One region of the Paenibacillus sp. 102 genome, then DNA from elsewhere that is predicted to be linked to it. Evidence: riboswitches for the same ligand, from Rfam matches in the RefSeq annotation. Region 1 holds a riboswitch; the other holds the start of a gene.

The links. Region 1 has a riboswitch for S-adenosylmethionine ahead of metK (methionine adenosyltransferase). Riboswitches for the same ligand answer to the same signal wherever they lie in the genome.
Region 2: another riboswitch for S-adenosylmethionine. It lies ahead of AAIE21_RS19315 (PTS sugar transporter subunit IIA); the one in region 1 lies ahead of metK (methionine adenosyltransferase).

Annotation. Positions count from the first base shown of each region.
Region 1 is NZ_JBCGHT010000009.1:57,006-63,467, forward strand. Features, by position in the region: gene AAIE21_RS18630 (ATP synthase subunit I) at 1-272, shown strand, start outside; gene pckA (phosphoenolpyruvate carboxykinase (ATP)) at 572-2,158, opposite strand; SAM riboswitch class I at 2,388-2,510, shown strand; gene metK (methionine adenosyltransferase) at 2,676-3,875, shown strand; gene AAIE21_RS18645 (hypothetical protein) at 4,053-4,232, opposite strand; gene AAIE21_RS18650 (MogA/MoaB family molybdenum cofactor biosynthesis protein) at 4,651-5,160, shown strand; gene AAIE21_RS18655 (molybdenum cofactor guanylyltransferase) at 5,157-5,765, shown strand; gene AAIE21_RS18660 (glycosyltransferase family 4 protein) at 5,848-6,462, opposite strand, start outside.
Region 2 is NZ_JBCGHT010000010.1:32,014-38,475, forward strand. Features, by position in the region: gene treP (PTS system trehalose-specific EIIBC component) at 1-112, opposite strand, end outside; gene treR (trehalose operon repressor) at 260-970, opposite strand; SAM riboswitch class I at 1,103-1,209, shown strand; SAM riboswitch class I at 1,280-1,381, shown strand; gene AAIE21_RS19315 (PTS sugar transporter subunit IIA) at 1,484-1,942, shown strand; gene AAIE21_RS19320 (PTS sugar transporter subunit IIB) at 1,955-2,275, shown strand; gene AAIE21_RS19325 (PTS galactitol transporter subunit IIC) at 2,295-3,722, shown strand; gene AAIE21_RS19330 (amino acid permease) at 4,372-5,796, shown strand; gene AAIE21_RS19335 (C39 family peptidase) at 6,054-6,462, opposite strand, start outside.

The DNA of each region.
Region 1 (6,462 bases):
TAGGTGTAGGAATTGGTTTACTCGTTAGTATGTATTGTGTCTGGATTTTAGGAAGACGCATTGAAAAGCTTGGAGATAGTATTGTAAAAAAGAGTAAAGCACCAACACTTGGTATGATTAATCGATTCGCAGCAGCGATACTAGGCGCAATTATTATGTATGAGATTGAACACCATATGGTTATGTGGGCGTTTGCTGTTGGGATTATGGGCGGTTATTTCTTAATTGTTATTAATTTAGGGTATTACAGCATGAAAGATGCGAAGAAATAAATGCAAACCCCTTTTTTAGGTGGGAAGAGAGGATCCGCTCATGGATAGAAGCGGTCAGTGCCTATTTTTGCCTCATGCCATGTGAAAACAAGAGGAGGATGCGAGTGGAGGTCCCTGTTTGTTCTTTATAGTAGCGACGTATATAGAAAAAGGCTTACGAAAAAATCGTAAGCCTTTTTTATTGTAAGTATGTGTAACCAGCAAAGCCGCATGGGTTTTGTCGGTGAGTACGCGATCCTTTTAGGTTACAACATGCTTATTCATATGAGTAAAGGTCATTCAGACAGTAAAGGTTTAAATTAAGCGATTGGACCGCCTAATTTGATAATATCTTCAGAAATGTTCTCGAATTTCTTGAAGTTTTCTTTGAATTTATCTGCAAGTTCGATTGCTTTTGCTTTGTAAGCAGCTTGATCAGCCCATGTTTGTTCAGGCATTAATACTTCATCAGGTACACCTGGTACATGAAGTGGTACTTCAAGACCAAAGATGTCATGTTTCGCTGTTTCAGCGTTATCAAGCTCGCCGTTTAATGCTGATTGTACCATTGCACGAGTGTAACCTAAGTTCATACGCTTTCCAACGCCGTATTCGCCGCCAGTCCAGCCAGTGTTTACTAAGAATACTTTCGCATCATGTTTCTCGATCTTTTCACCAAGCATTTCAGCATAGCGAGATGCATCAAGTGGTAAGAATGGAGAACCGAAGCAAGTTGAGAATGTCGCTTGCGGAGATGTTACGCCGCGCTCAGTTCCAGCTAGTTTACTAGTGTAACCGCTTAAGAAATGGTACATAGCTTGCTCTTTATTTAATTTACTGATTGGAGGTAATACCCCAGATGCATCAGCAGTTAAGAAAATAATTGTATTTGGATGTCCTGCGACACTTGGTACTACGATATTATCAATCGCGTGAAGTGGGTATGCAGCACGTGTATTTTCTGTTAATGTAGTATCATTATAATCTGCAATACGTGTTTGATTATCAATTACAACGTTCTCAAGCACTGATCCAAATGTAATTGCATCAAAAATTTGTGGCTCTTTTTCATGAGACAGGTTAATACATTTCGCGTAGCAACCGCCTTCAATATTGAACACGCCGTTATCAGACCAACCGTGCTCATCATCACCGATTAATTTACGGTGTGGGTCAGCAGATAGTGTTGTTTTACCTGTTCCAGATAAACCGAAGAATAAAGCAACATCGCCTTCTTCACCTACGTTTGCAGAGCAGTGCATAGATAAAATATCTTGTTCTGGAAGTAAGAAGTTCATAATAGAGAAAATTGATTTTTTCATTTCTCCAGCGTATTCAGTACCACCAATTAATACGATGCGTTTTTCAAATGAAACCATGATGAATGCTTCAGAATTTGTGCCGTCGATCGCTGGATCTGCCTTAAAGCTTGGTGCAGAGACAATTGTAAATTCAGATTCATGAGTTGCTAATTCTTCTTCAGTTGGACGAATAAATAATTGATGTACAAATAAATTGTGCCATGCATATTCGTTAACAACTTGTAAAGGAAGACGATAGTTACGATCAGCACCAGCGAATCCTTTGAATACGAATAATTCTTCTTTTTCCTTTAAGTATTCTAATACTTTTGTATATAATTTATTAAAATGTTCTTCAGAAATCGGTTGATTTACGGGTCCCCAAGCAATCTTATCTGCAACCGAAACTTCTTTCACAATAAATTTATCTTTAGGAGAACGTCCTGTATATTTTCCTGTAGAAGCAGAGACGGCACCAGTAGAAGTTAATTTCCCTTCATTTCTCATTAGTACTTTTTCTACTAATTGTGGAACGCTTAGTTGAACCTGTGCATTGCTTCCGTTCAGTAATTCGTGTAATCCAATTTGGACATTCACAGTACTCATATTTATATACCATCCTTTTCATTTTAATGAAATATTTCTCGTAATCCCCACCAAGAGTATAACACAATCATATAAATAATGTATACTATTTATTTGTTTTTGTTTGTGTGAATGTATTATTTTCCTATTAATATTTCGTTCGACAAGAAACGCGAAAAACTTGTAGGAAAATGTGAATATTAATTGACAAATGAATATCATTTCTTTAGTATAGGTTGGGACGGATACTCTCTTATCCCGAGCTGGCGGAGGGACAGGCCCGATGAAGCCCGGCAACCTCACTTGTAACGGTAATAAACAAGTGAATAGGTGCTAAAACCTGTGCGAGGCGAACGGTCTCGAACGATAAGAGCGAAGGGCAAAAAGCAGTATGCAAGTAGCAAATTAAACCTTTCCTCTATAATAGGAAAGGTTTTTCTTTATACTTGTGTGGGAGAATAAATGAATGTCGCAGTTTGTGGCAAATTAAGGATGAGTTCCGTACAATATATACAATTACTGTAGGGAGGTTTACCACATGACAAAACAACGTCATCTGTTCACATCTGAGTCTGTAACTGAAGGACATCCAGATAAAATTTGTGACCAAATTTCTGATTCAATTTTAGATGCGATCTTAGCAAAAGACGCAAATGCACGTGTAGCTTGTGAAACAACAGTAACAACTGGTTTAGTATTAGTAGCGGGAGAAATTACGACTTCTACTTATGTAGATATTCCAAAGATCGTTCGTGAAACAATCCAAGGAATCGGTTATACTCGTGCAAAATACGGATTCGATGCAGAAACTTGTGCAGTTTTAACATCTATCGATGAGCAATCTGCTGACATCGCTATGGGGGTTGACCAAGCGTTAGAAGCACGTGAAGGTCAAATGACTGACGCTGAGATTGAGGCAATTGGTGCAGGAGACCAAGGTTTAATGTTTGGTTTCGCATGTAATGAAACAAAAGAATTAATGCCACTTCCAATCTCACTTGCTCACAAATTAGCTCGTCGTTTAACTGAAGTTCGTAAAGATGAAACATTAGAATACTTACGTCCAGACGGTAAAACGCAAGTTACAGTTGAGTATGATGAAAATGGTAAACCAGTACGTATCGATACAATTGTAATTTCTACACAGCATCATCCAGAAGTTACATGGGAACAAATCGATAGCGACTTAAAAGAGCACGTAATCAAAGCTGTAGTACCAGCAGAATTAATGGATGAAGAAACGAAATTCTTCATTAACCCAACTGGTCGTTTCGTAATCGGTGGACCACAAGGAGATGCTGGTTTAACAGGACGTAAAATCATCGTTGATACTTACGGTGGATACGCTCGTCACGGCGGCGGTGCATTCTCTGGTAAGGATGCTACAAAAGTTGACCGTTCTGCAGCATACGCAGCTCGTTATGTTGCGAAAAACATCGTAGCAGCTGGCCTTGCTGACAAAGCAGAAGTACAACTTGCATACGCAATTGGCGTAGCACAACCAGTATCAATTTCAGTTGATACATTCGGCACTGGTAAAGTATCTGAAGAAGTACTAGTAGAACTAGTTCGTAGCAACTTCGATCTTCGCCCAGCTGGCATTATCAAAATGTTAGACTTACGTCGCCCAATTTACCAACAAACAGCAGCTTACGGACACTTCGGACGTACTGATGTAGACCTTTCATGGGAACGTACAGACAAAGCAGCAGCTTTAAAAGAGCAAGCTGGTCTATAATATAGGAAGAAAAAGCTTTGCGCGAAGGCGCAAAGCTTTTTTTATTGATTAGTCATTTTCTTTGAGTATATATGAGCTAATTTCACGGCACATAATTGTGGAATCAAATTTAGGAAGCTAACCAATATAAATAATTGAGTTGGTGTTAAAGGTTTAAAATATCCACCCCAATGTTCATCATCCTTTCTTTTGACGTGCTTTCCCGGCACAAAATGCACTACATAATAGAAAGATTGTCGCAAATCCCCATCCACCGATTGCTGAATAAGGAACAGCATCCTTTAACGCCATCCCAGCACTGATGGAAGCGACAAACAGAAGGATAAATACCGTTGTAAGTTTTTGATATAGTTCCATGAATAAGCCCCCTAATTATGAAAATTTGTTTAGTTTGCATTAGATTGTTCCACGTGATTCAAAATCCAATTAAATAGGCGATTACGAGAGGGGTTGCTGTACTTGTTAAGGATGTGCGGTCAGAACTGCCGGGCATTTGGATAGAGAATTTTACAATAACGATATCTCATCCATAGGAAATAATTTGATAGCGGCTTAGATGAATGGAAAATGGGACTTGGTGCAAGTTGTTTTATATTGTTAAATACAATTCGAATTATGGATAAATACCTTTTTATGGTTATATATACTTATATTGTATCATGATGTTTTGTTCATTTGATACATAATTGTAGACATGTGATGTATTTCATATTTCATAAAGTTTCGATACGATATGATAAAATGATGAGTAGTTCATAAGAAGGAGCGAATAAAAATGAGCGTAATAGAACATAAAAAACAAGCGCCAAAAAAAGTGCGCTGTAAAATTATTACGGTGTCTGATACACGTACAGAAGAGACAGATAAGAGCGGTAAGTTGTTAAAAGAATTATTAGTAGAAGCAGGACACACGGTAACTGCTTATGAAATTGTAAAAGACGATAAAGAAAGTATTAGACAGGCTGTATTAAGTGGATATCACCAAGAAGATGTTGATGTTGTATTAACAAATGGAGGAACGGGTATTACGAAGCGTGATGTTACGATTGAGGCAGTTTCGGCATTATTAGATAAAGAAATTGTTGGATTTGGTGAATTATTTCGGATGATTAGTTATTTAGAAGATATCGGAAGTGCTGCAATGTTAAGTAGAGCAATTGGCGGAACAATTGGAAGAAAAGTTGTCTTTTCGATGCCGGGTTCTAGCGGAGCAGTTCGCCTTGCAATGAATAAATTGATTTTACCAGAGCTTGGACACATTACATTTGAGCTGCATCGACAATGAAAAAAATAGCAGGGATTATATTAGCAGGTGGTATGTCAAGACGCTTTGGTGAGCCGAAAGCCTTAGCAAGCTGGCAAGGGCATACTTTTATTGAACACATTGTTCAGGTCATGCAGACTACCGTGCAAGATGTAGTTGTCGTTAGTCATCCTGATATAAGAGAAAGAATTGTTACTTTAGTAGACGTTCCTGTTATAGAAGATATTCCTTCCTATAAAGGAGAGGGACCACTTGCGGGGATTGTATCGGGAATGGAACAAATAAAGGCGCAGTGGTATATCGTTTCGCCTTGTGATACACCGAATCTTTCAAATGAGTGGATTACAGCATTAATAGGGCAAATCAGTGATGAATATGAGGCAATCGTTCCAGTGATTGATGGAAAAAAACAGCCACTATTAGCGGCCTATCATGATCGTGTAAAAGAAAAAATATGCGCATTGTTACATGAAGAAAAACGAAGTATGGGACAACTTTTATCGCAGTGTAACGTAAAATATGTGATGGAAGTTGAATTGAATGTAGCGAAAGAATTGTTTGTGAATGTAAATACAAAAGAGGAATATGTCCGGTTACTGAATGAAAACAAGAACAAAAAGGTATGACATTATAGCGTCATACCTTTTTGTTCTTTTATGAATACGCTAGATGAGTTCGTTGCTGTATGTTTTGCGTTCAATTTTTCTATTATGCAAGTAGTTCGGCATTGTTTTGCTGAAGCACCTCTTCATATTGCATGTATAAGCCGTGGAAAATCTCATCCCAGTTTTGTGTAGCGGCGTAGGAACAGGCTGCTGTACCCATCTGTTTTCGCAGTTCGTTATTATTTAATAATTGATAAATAGATGATAAAAATGATTCCGAGTTTTTTGGTTCACAAAGAAAACCTGTTTTTCCATTTGCAACAATATTTTTTACCCCACCAGAATTTGCACCAAGTACTGGTGTGCCACATGCAAGGGATTCAAGGACGACATTGCCAAATGTTTCGGTGGCTGATGGAAAGACCATCAGGTCAGAGCATGCATAAGCTTCCGCTAAGTTTTTCCCTTGTAAATATCCTGTAAAGGTCACGTTAGTTGTTGGTACGGTTTTACGTAATTCCTTAGCAAGGGGGCCATCTCCAGCAATAAGCCAATGAATATCATCTGTTCGTTCTTTCAGTGTTATTTGAATCAATATACGAAGCGTCTCGATATCTTTTTCAGGAGCAATGCGGCCGGCGTAGGAAAGAATGTAGGGAGCAGTAATATTATATTTTTTTCGGAATAGGTCTTTATTGTAAGCAGGATGGAAGAGAGA
Region 2 (6,462 bases), on a different contig from region 1:
CCTTTAAAGCGATACGAAGCCTTGTTACACAATGTGCTGCTTGTTCAATATTTTCTTTACCACCAATATAATTCAGCACTTCTTGTGCTGTTTGACGATAATCTTTCCCCATATCCCGTCCCTCTTTTCTTTTTTTGATACCGTTTACAATTACATATTAACTCGTATATATAAGTTAGTCAACACTCGTATGTACGAGTTTGTATTATTTTTTATCGAAATACACAAAAAGAGATGAAACATCTATCGTTTCATCTCTTTATTTTCTCCGCGCCACATCTGAAAAATGAAAAATATCAAGTCGGTGGCGTGATTCTGTATATTCAAACTGACTACCATCATAAAGATGAGTAAAGTTTTTCACAACAACAACATAATCTGTTCCATTTAAATCTAAATACTTCCGATCATCATCTGTGCAAGGTTGCACTTCGATAACGCGATGTGAATAACTAATATGTAATTCTAATACTTTCTCAATGTATTTATAAATCGACTTCTCAGCAATGTCTTTTGTTAATTCAGGGATATATTCAGATACAAAATAGTTTACATCTAAAATTACATTTTCCCCATCAATATTTCGAACACGTTTAATATGATCTACCTGCGTTTTCGCCTTCACATTTAATAATTTTGCTATTTCTTTCGGTGCTGACAATTGCTCCATCTCTACCACATTTGTTATACATTGACGCCCTAATCGTTCATTCTCCTCTTGAAAACTCACAATACCACCAAAATTAAATTCAATGTTTTTTCGTTTTAAAACGAAAACGCCTTTACCATGAATTTTCTGTACATATCCACGTTCCTGTAATAAATCAACAGCTTTTCTTACCGTCCCACGGCTCGCTTCATACTGCTTCATCAATTCTGTTTCAGATGGAATTTTACATCCCTCTGTTAACTTACGATTATCAATGGAATCACTTATCTCCGTATAAATCTGCTCATACTTACTCATCATTTTGAATATCCCCTTGTCACCTTCTATTTCTACTTGTATTATAGCATGACAGAAAATTAGTTTTTCCTCTTGATTATTTTACACATTAACCCTATAATATTTACATATTTCACAAAAATCATAATTTATAAACTCTTATCAAGAGAGGTGGAGGGATCGGCCCTATGAAACCTCGGCAACCCCTATTTTATTTAGGTAGGTGCCAATTCCTTTAGAATCTAAATTCTAAAAGATAAGAAGAAGCGATATTGTATATTTCAAAGCCTTCTTCTTGTAAAGTAGGCTTTTTTATTATTTTCATACTTTTACTCCTTATCAAGAGAGGTGGAGGGACCGGCCCTACGAAACCTCGGCAACCCCTATTTTATTAGGAAGGTGCTAATTCCTGCGTTTAAAGGCGACAGATAAGGTGATGATTTTCTAATCAAAGTAATCATCCCTTTCTTCGCATAGAAAGGGGTGATTTTTTTATTACTACACACTAAATTACAACTAGGGAGGAGACGAAGTTATTTGGATATTTTCCACGAACAGTTTATTTACCCAAAACTTTCAGATACAACATTTAAAGAAATTTTAGAAAAGGTTTCCACCGACTTACTTATGAAGGGATTTGTAAAAGAAAGCTTCTCACAAGCTGTGCTAGAACGAGAAATGCATCATCCAACAGGTCTTCCTACTGAAAAAATTGGGGTAGCCATCCCTCATACAGATCCTTCACATATTACACAATCTGTCATCAGTGTAATTACATTAGAAACACCTATCCCTTTTACTCTTATGGGGAGTTTGGAAAAAGAAACAACAAATGTGCAAGTTCTTTTCTTACTTGCGCTACAAGATGGTAGGCAACACATTCAAATACTTAAAGAAATTATGAAACTTATTCAACATCCACAGCTGCTGCAACAACTAGCTACTGCGTCTACAAAATCAGAGATTATAGAATCTATTTCTACTCTTACTATTTAAGGAGGAAAAAACATGAGAATATTTCACATTTTAACAGTTTGCGGTTCAGGGACAGTAAGCTCAACTATGGTTTCAGAAAAGCTAAAAGAGGCTTTAAGTGAGGATCATATTACAATTACAACAACTGAGGTAAAACCTACACAAGTCGAACAATTTTTAGAAGAAAGACAATATGATTTTATTGCTTATACTACACCTATCCCTCAAGGTCTCTCTATTCCAGCGATTAATGCTGTTGGATTTTTAACTGGTTTTGATGAAGAAAGTTTTTTAGAAGAAGTAAAACAAGTTATTCATAACATTTTAAAACAAGAAGACATTATAAATTCATAAGACGGGTGGATTGATACAAATGGAACTAGAATTTCTTAAGAAGATTTTTGATACATTTGGCGCATCCGTTTTTGTGCCAATTGTTATTTTTATAATCGCGATCGCTTTAAAGGTAAATCGTAAAAAAGCTTTTTATTCTGCTTTATATGCAGGTATTGGCTTACAAGGATTCACTCTTTTACTAAATGCTTATATCCCTATTATTATGCCTGTTGTTCAAAATATGGTGAAAAGTACAGGAGTCAGCCTCCCTGTATTTGATATCGGATGGCAAGCTAGCTCAATTGTTGCCTATTCTACGGAAGTCGGGATGATCTTTGTAGGTCTCGCACTATTGCTGCAAGTTGGATTATTCCTACTTAAATGGACGAATATTTTCCAACCAGGAGATTTATGGAACAATTATTCCTATATGGTATGGGGTTCCATGATTTATTTAGTTACAAGTAATTTATGGCTAGCTTTAGCTTGCATGATTACACTTAATCTGTATAGCCTTCTTTTCGCAGAATTATTGTCCAAAAGATGGTCTACATATTTTCAATACCCGCGTTGTGCGATTTTACAGTTACATCATGTTGGGAGCATTCCCTTTGCGATTGGACTAAACAGCCTGCTAACAAAGTTCGGTGTTGGAAAAGTAAATGCTAACCCCGAAGTATTAAAGAAAAAATTAGGATTATTTGGAGAACCCATTTTTCTAGGACTATTTCTCGGTGTTTGTATCGGAATATTAGGAAATTTCCATTCTCTTCATACATTAAAAGCATGGGGACAAATTACTACTGTCGGGATCTCAACTGCCGCTATTATGACTATTTTCCCAAAGGTTTCGGGGATTTTTGCTCAAGCATTTTTACCCCTTACAGAGTCAGCGAAAAAAAATATTAACAAAGATAAAAATAAATCCCGAGATTGGTATTTAGGTGTAAATGATGCAATGGGATATGGTGAAACTGCAACATTAACAACTGGTATTTTACTCATTCCAATCATGGTTGTATTAGCATTAATTTTACCCGGAAATGAAGTCCTTCCTATTGTCGATTTAATTGCGCTCCCTTACATGGTTCAAGGAATAGTAGCGATTACAAATGGAAATATTTTTAAATCAATTCTAATTGGTGCAATTTGGTTTAGCTTAGGTCTTTATATGGCAACGTACACCGCACCTATCTTTACAGAAGTTGCACAACAAGTTGGAGTAACCATTCCGGCAGGTGTCCTTCTGATTACAAGTTTCGGAATTCTTACATCACCTGTAACAGGACTAATCTTTTTAGCATTTTTATCAAAATCTCCTTTTTGGATTGGCGGTATACTACTTCTTTATCTTGTCACATATGTATTCTTTAGAAAATACAAACCAAGTATTCAAAACTACTTAGAGCACGCCAATGATTTGCCTTTGCAAAAATCTGTGCATGGAAGACAAGTAAAAATATAATGATAGCTTCCAAATAGTAGTATAAATCTATATTGATTTTTCAATATATAAAGTGAAACTTCCATCAGTGTAGGGTCTTCATCCCCCACTGATGGTTAGTTAAACCAATCGGTCTTTTACGGGTAGTTATCCCCTACCTATCCTCCACTTGTTTTCTCCTTATGTTTTACATGGCATGGGGTAAAAAAAGGATGTGACTGCTTCTACGCATAACCGGACGCTCTCTCCCACCTAAAAAGAAAGGGATTATGCCTTTTTCAAATTTGAGTTCATATATTTCCCAGCACAAGAAATATCTATATAAATATTTAGTCACCAATACGAATTTTTATAAATTTTTTCATATTTCTCTTTTCATTCTAAAAAACATGTAGTATACTAACTTCAAAATCAGAGGAGAAAGGGAGCAAAGAACTATGCTTACGAATACAACTGTAGTTACATTTGCACAAAAACATCATCATCATACGTAAACCCTTGAAACCTAGCGGAAAAATTCACGCGTAGGTACAAGGGTTATTCCCGTTGTACCTACGTTAGGCAAAGAGCCATGTAGGTATTTTTTATCTACATGGCTCTTTTTTGTTTTCAAAAAGGCTAGTAAAAAGATGATGAATAAGCAAAACTACTACAAAGGAGATAAACAAACATGGAAACGAAAAAATGGGGTTTATGGATTTTAACAGCATTTGTTGTTGGAAATATGGTTGGCGGTGGCGTGTTTATGCTTCCAGCAAATTTAGCACAAGTATCGGGTCCCATGGGATCTACACTTGCTTGGAGTATTACAGGACTTGGTGTATTTATGATTGCTCTTGTATTTGGAAACCTTGCCGTACGTAAACCAGATTTAAAAGCTGGGCCACAAAGTTACGCACAAGCAATGTTTACTTCTCAAAAGGCAGGTAAAGTTGCTGGATATAGTATAGCATGGGGATACTGGGCTGCGAACTGGGCTGCAACTGCTTCTGTTATTATTTCATTTGCAGGATACCTATCTACATTCTTCCCAGTTTTACAAAGTAAGCAAGTTCTTTTTTCACTAAACGGATTTTCATTAGAACTTGGAAAAGGATTAACATTTACTGTATGTAGCATTATGCTATGGGGTATTCAATATATTCTTTCTCAAAACATTGATAGAGCTGGCAACATGAATCTGCTTGCAACGATCGCAAAGATTATCGGATTTACAATGTTCATCGTCATTACATTATTTATTTTCAATACTTCTAACTTTGGCGATGGTCAAACATTTATGAATGAGGCTGGGAAATCGATTCCATTAGGCGGACAAGTTAATGCCGCTGCTATTGCAACTCTTTGGGCATTTATAGGAATTGAATCAGCAGTTATGCTATCGAATCGCGCAAAATCACAGCGCGATGTAAAAAAAGCAACAATTTTCGGGTTAATTATTGCTCTTCTTATTTACATGGCAATTACACTCCTAACGATGGGTGCTCTTCCGCAAGACGCTTTAAAAGAGTCGCAAAAACCTTTAGTAGATGCTTTAAACCTAGCCATCGGTAATAAAGGTGCTTACATTATGGCACTACTTGCACTTGTATCATTATTCGGATCTACTGTTGGCTGGATTGTTGTTAGTTCGGAAGTACCTTATCAAGCAGCAAAGAACGGACTTTTCCCAAAATTCTTTGGAAGAACGAATAAAAAAGGAAGTCCTTCAAAGTCACTGCTTGTTACAAATATTATGACGCAAATTTTCTTGTTCTCAACAATATCTGGCACTGTTTCAGAAGCTTATAATTTTGCCATTGTTGTTGCGACTTTAGCTTATTTAATCCCATATCTTGTTTCTACCCTATACCAATTAAAGCTTGTTGTAACAGGAGAAACATACGATATAACACCAGGCTCTCGAGTAAAGGATGGAATCATTACAGTACTTGCACTCCTATACTCTATTTGGGTAATTAAAACCGGAACAGCTGACTTAAAAACATTTTTCTTAGGCATTGGATTATTTGTATTAGGACTCGTCCTCTATCCAATTCTGATGAAAAATCCATCTACTTCTCCTTCAGAACAGCCTAATAATAAAGCTAGCTAATACAACAGAAGCTGTGAGCTACATTCCAAAATATACTGGAGTGTTTCCCACAGCTTCTTGTATTCCTAAGAAACTTCCAACTAATAATCAGTGAGGATGAAGAAAACCACCACTAATTAAAGTTTCACTATATATTGTTTCACATGAAACTCTTTTTTACTATTGAACTTCCCCCACCTTCACTTCATTTAGAAGAAGGGGGATTCCTGGTTAAAATGAGAAAACAACAAACTTTGAACCTAAATAGTAAAATACGATTACTTAAGCTCTTTTTTATAGCTAATCGCTTGCTTACCCATTTGCTCCCAAGCTGCTTGAAATTCATTTTTGGAAACAGCCACATGTGGTTCTGTTCCAAGCGGATTATGAAAATATACTTTTTCTTTATCATATCCGGTTACGAGCACACTATGCTCATAGTACGTAATACGAACCATTCCTTGCGGCGTTTCCCAATTACGAAAATGACCATCGGAAAGACGTTGAAAAGTAGAATTTGTAATTACTAAAACTGGTATCCCCGAACGAATCTGTGTATAGATGCTCTCTATATCTTTTCCCGTCAAATCAATTGCTCGCTCTCCTAAATATTGCTGTGCCAATTTATAAATTGGCTTATGATATGCCCCATATCCAGGATAAGAATACGTGTAAATATTCCCAACA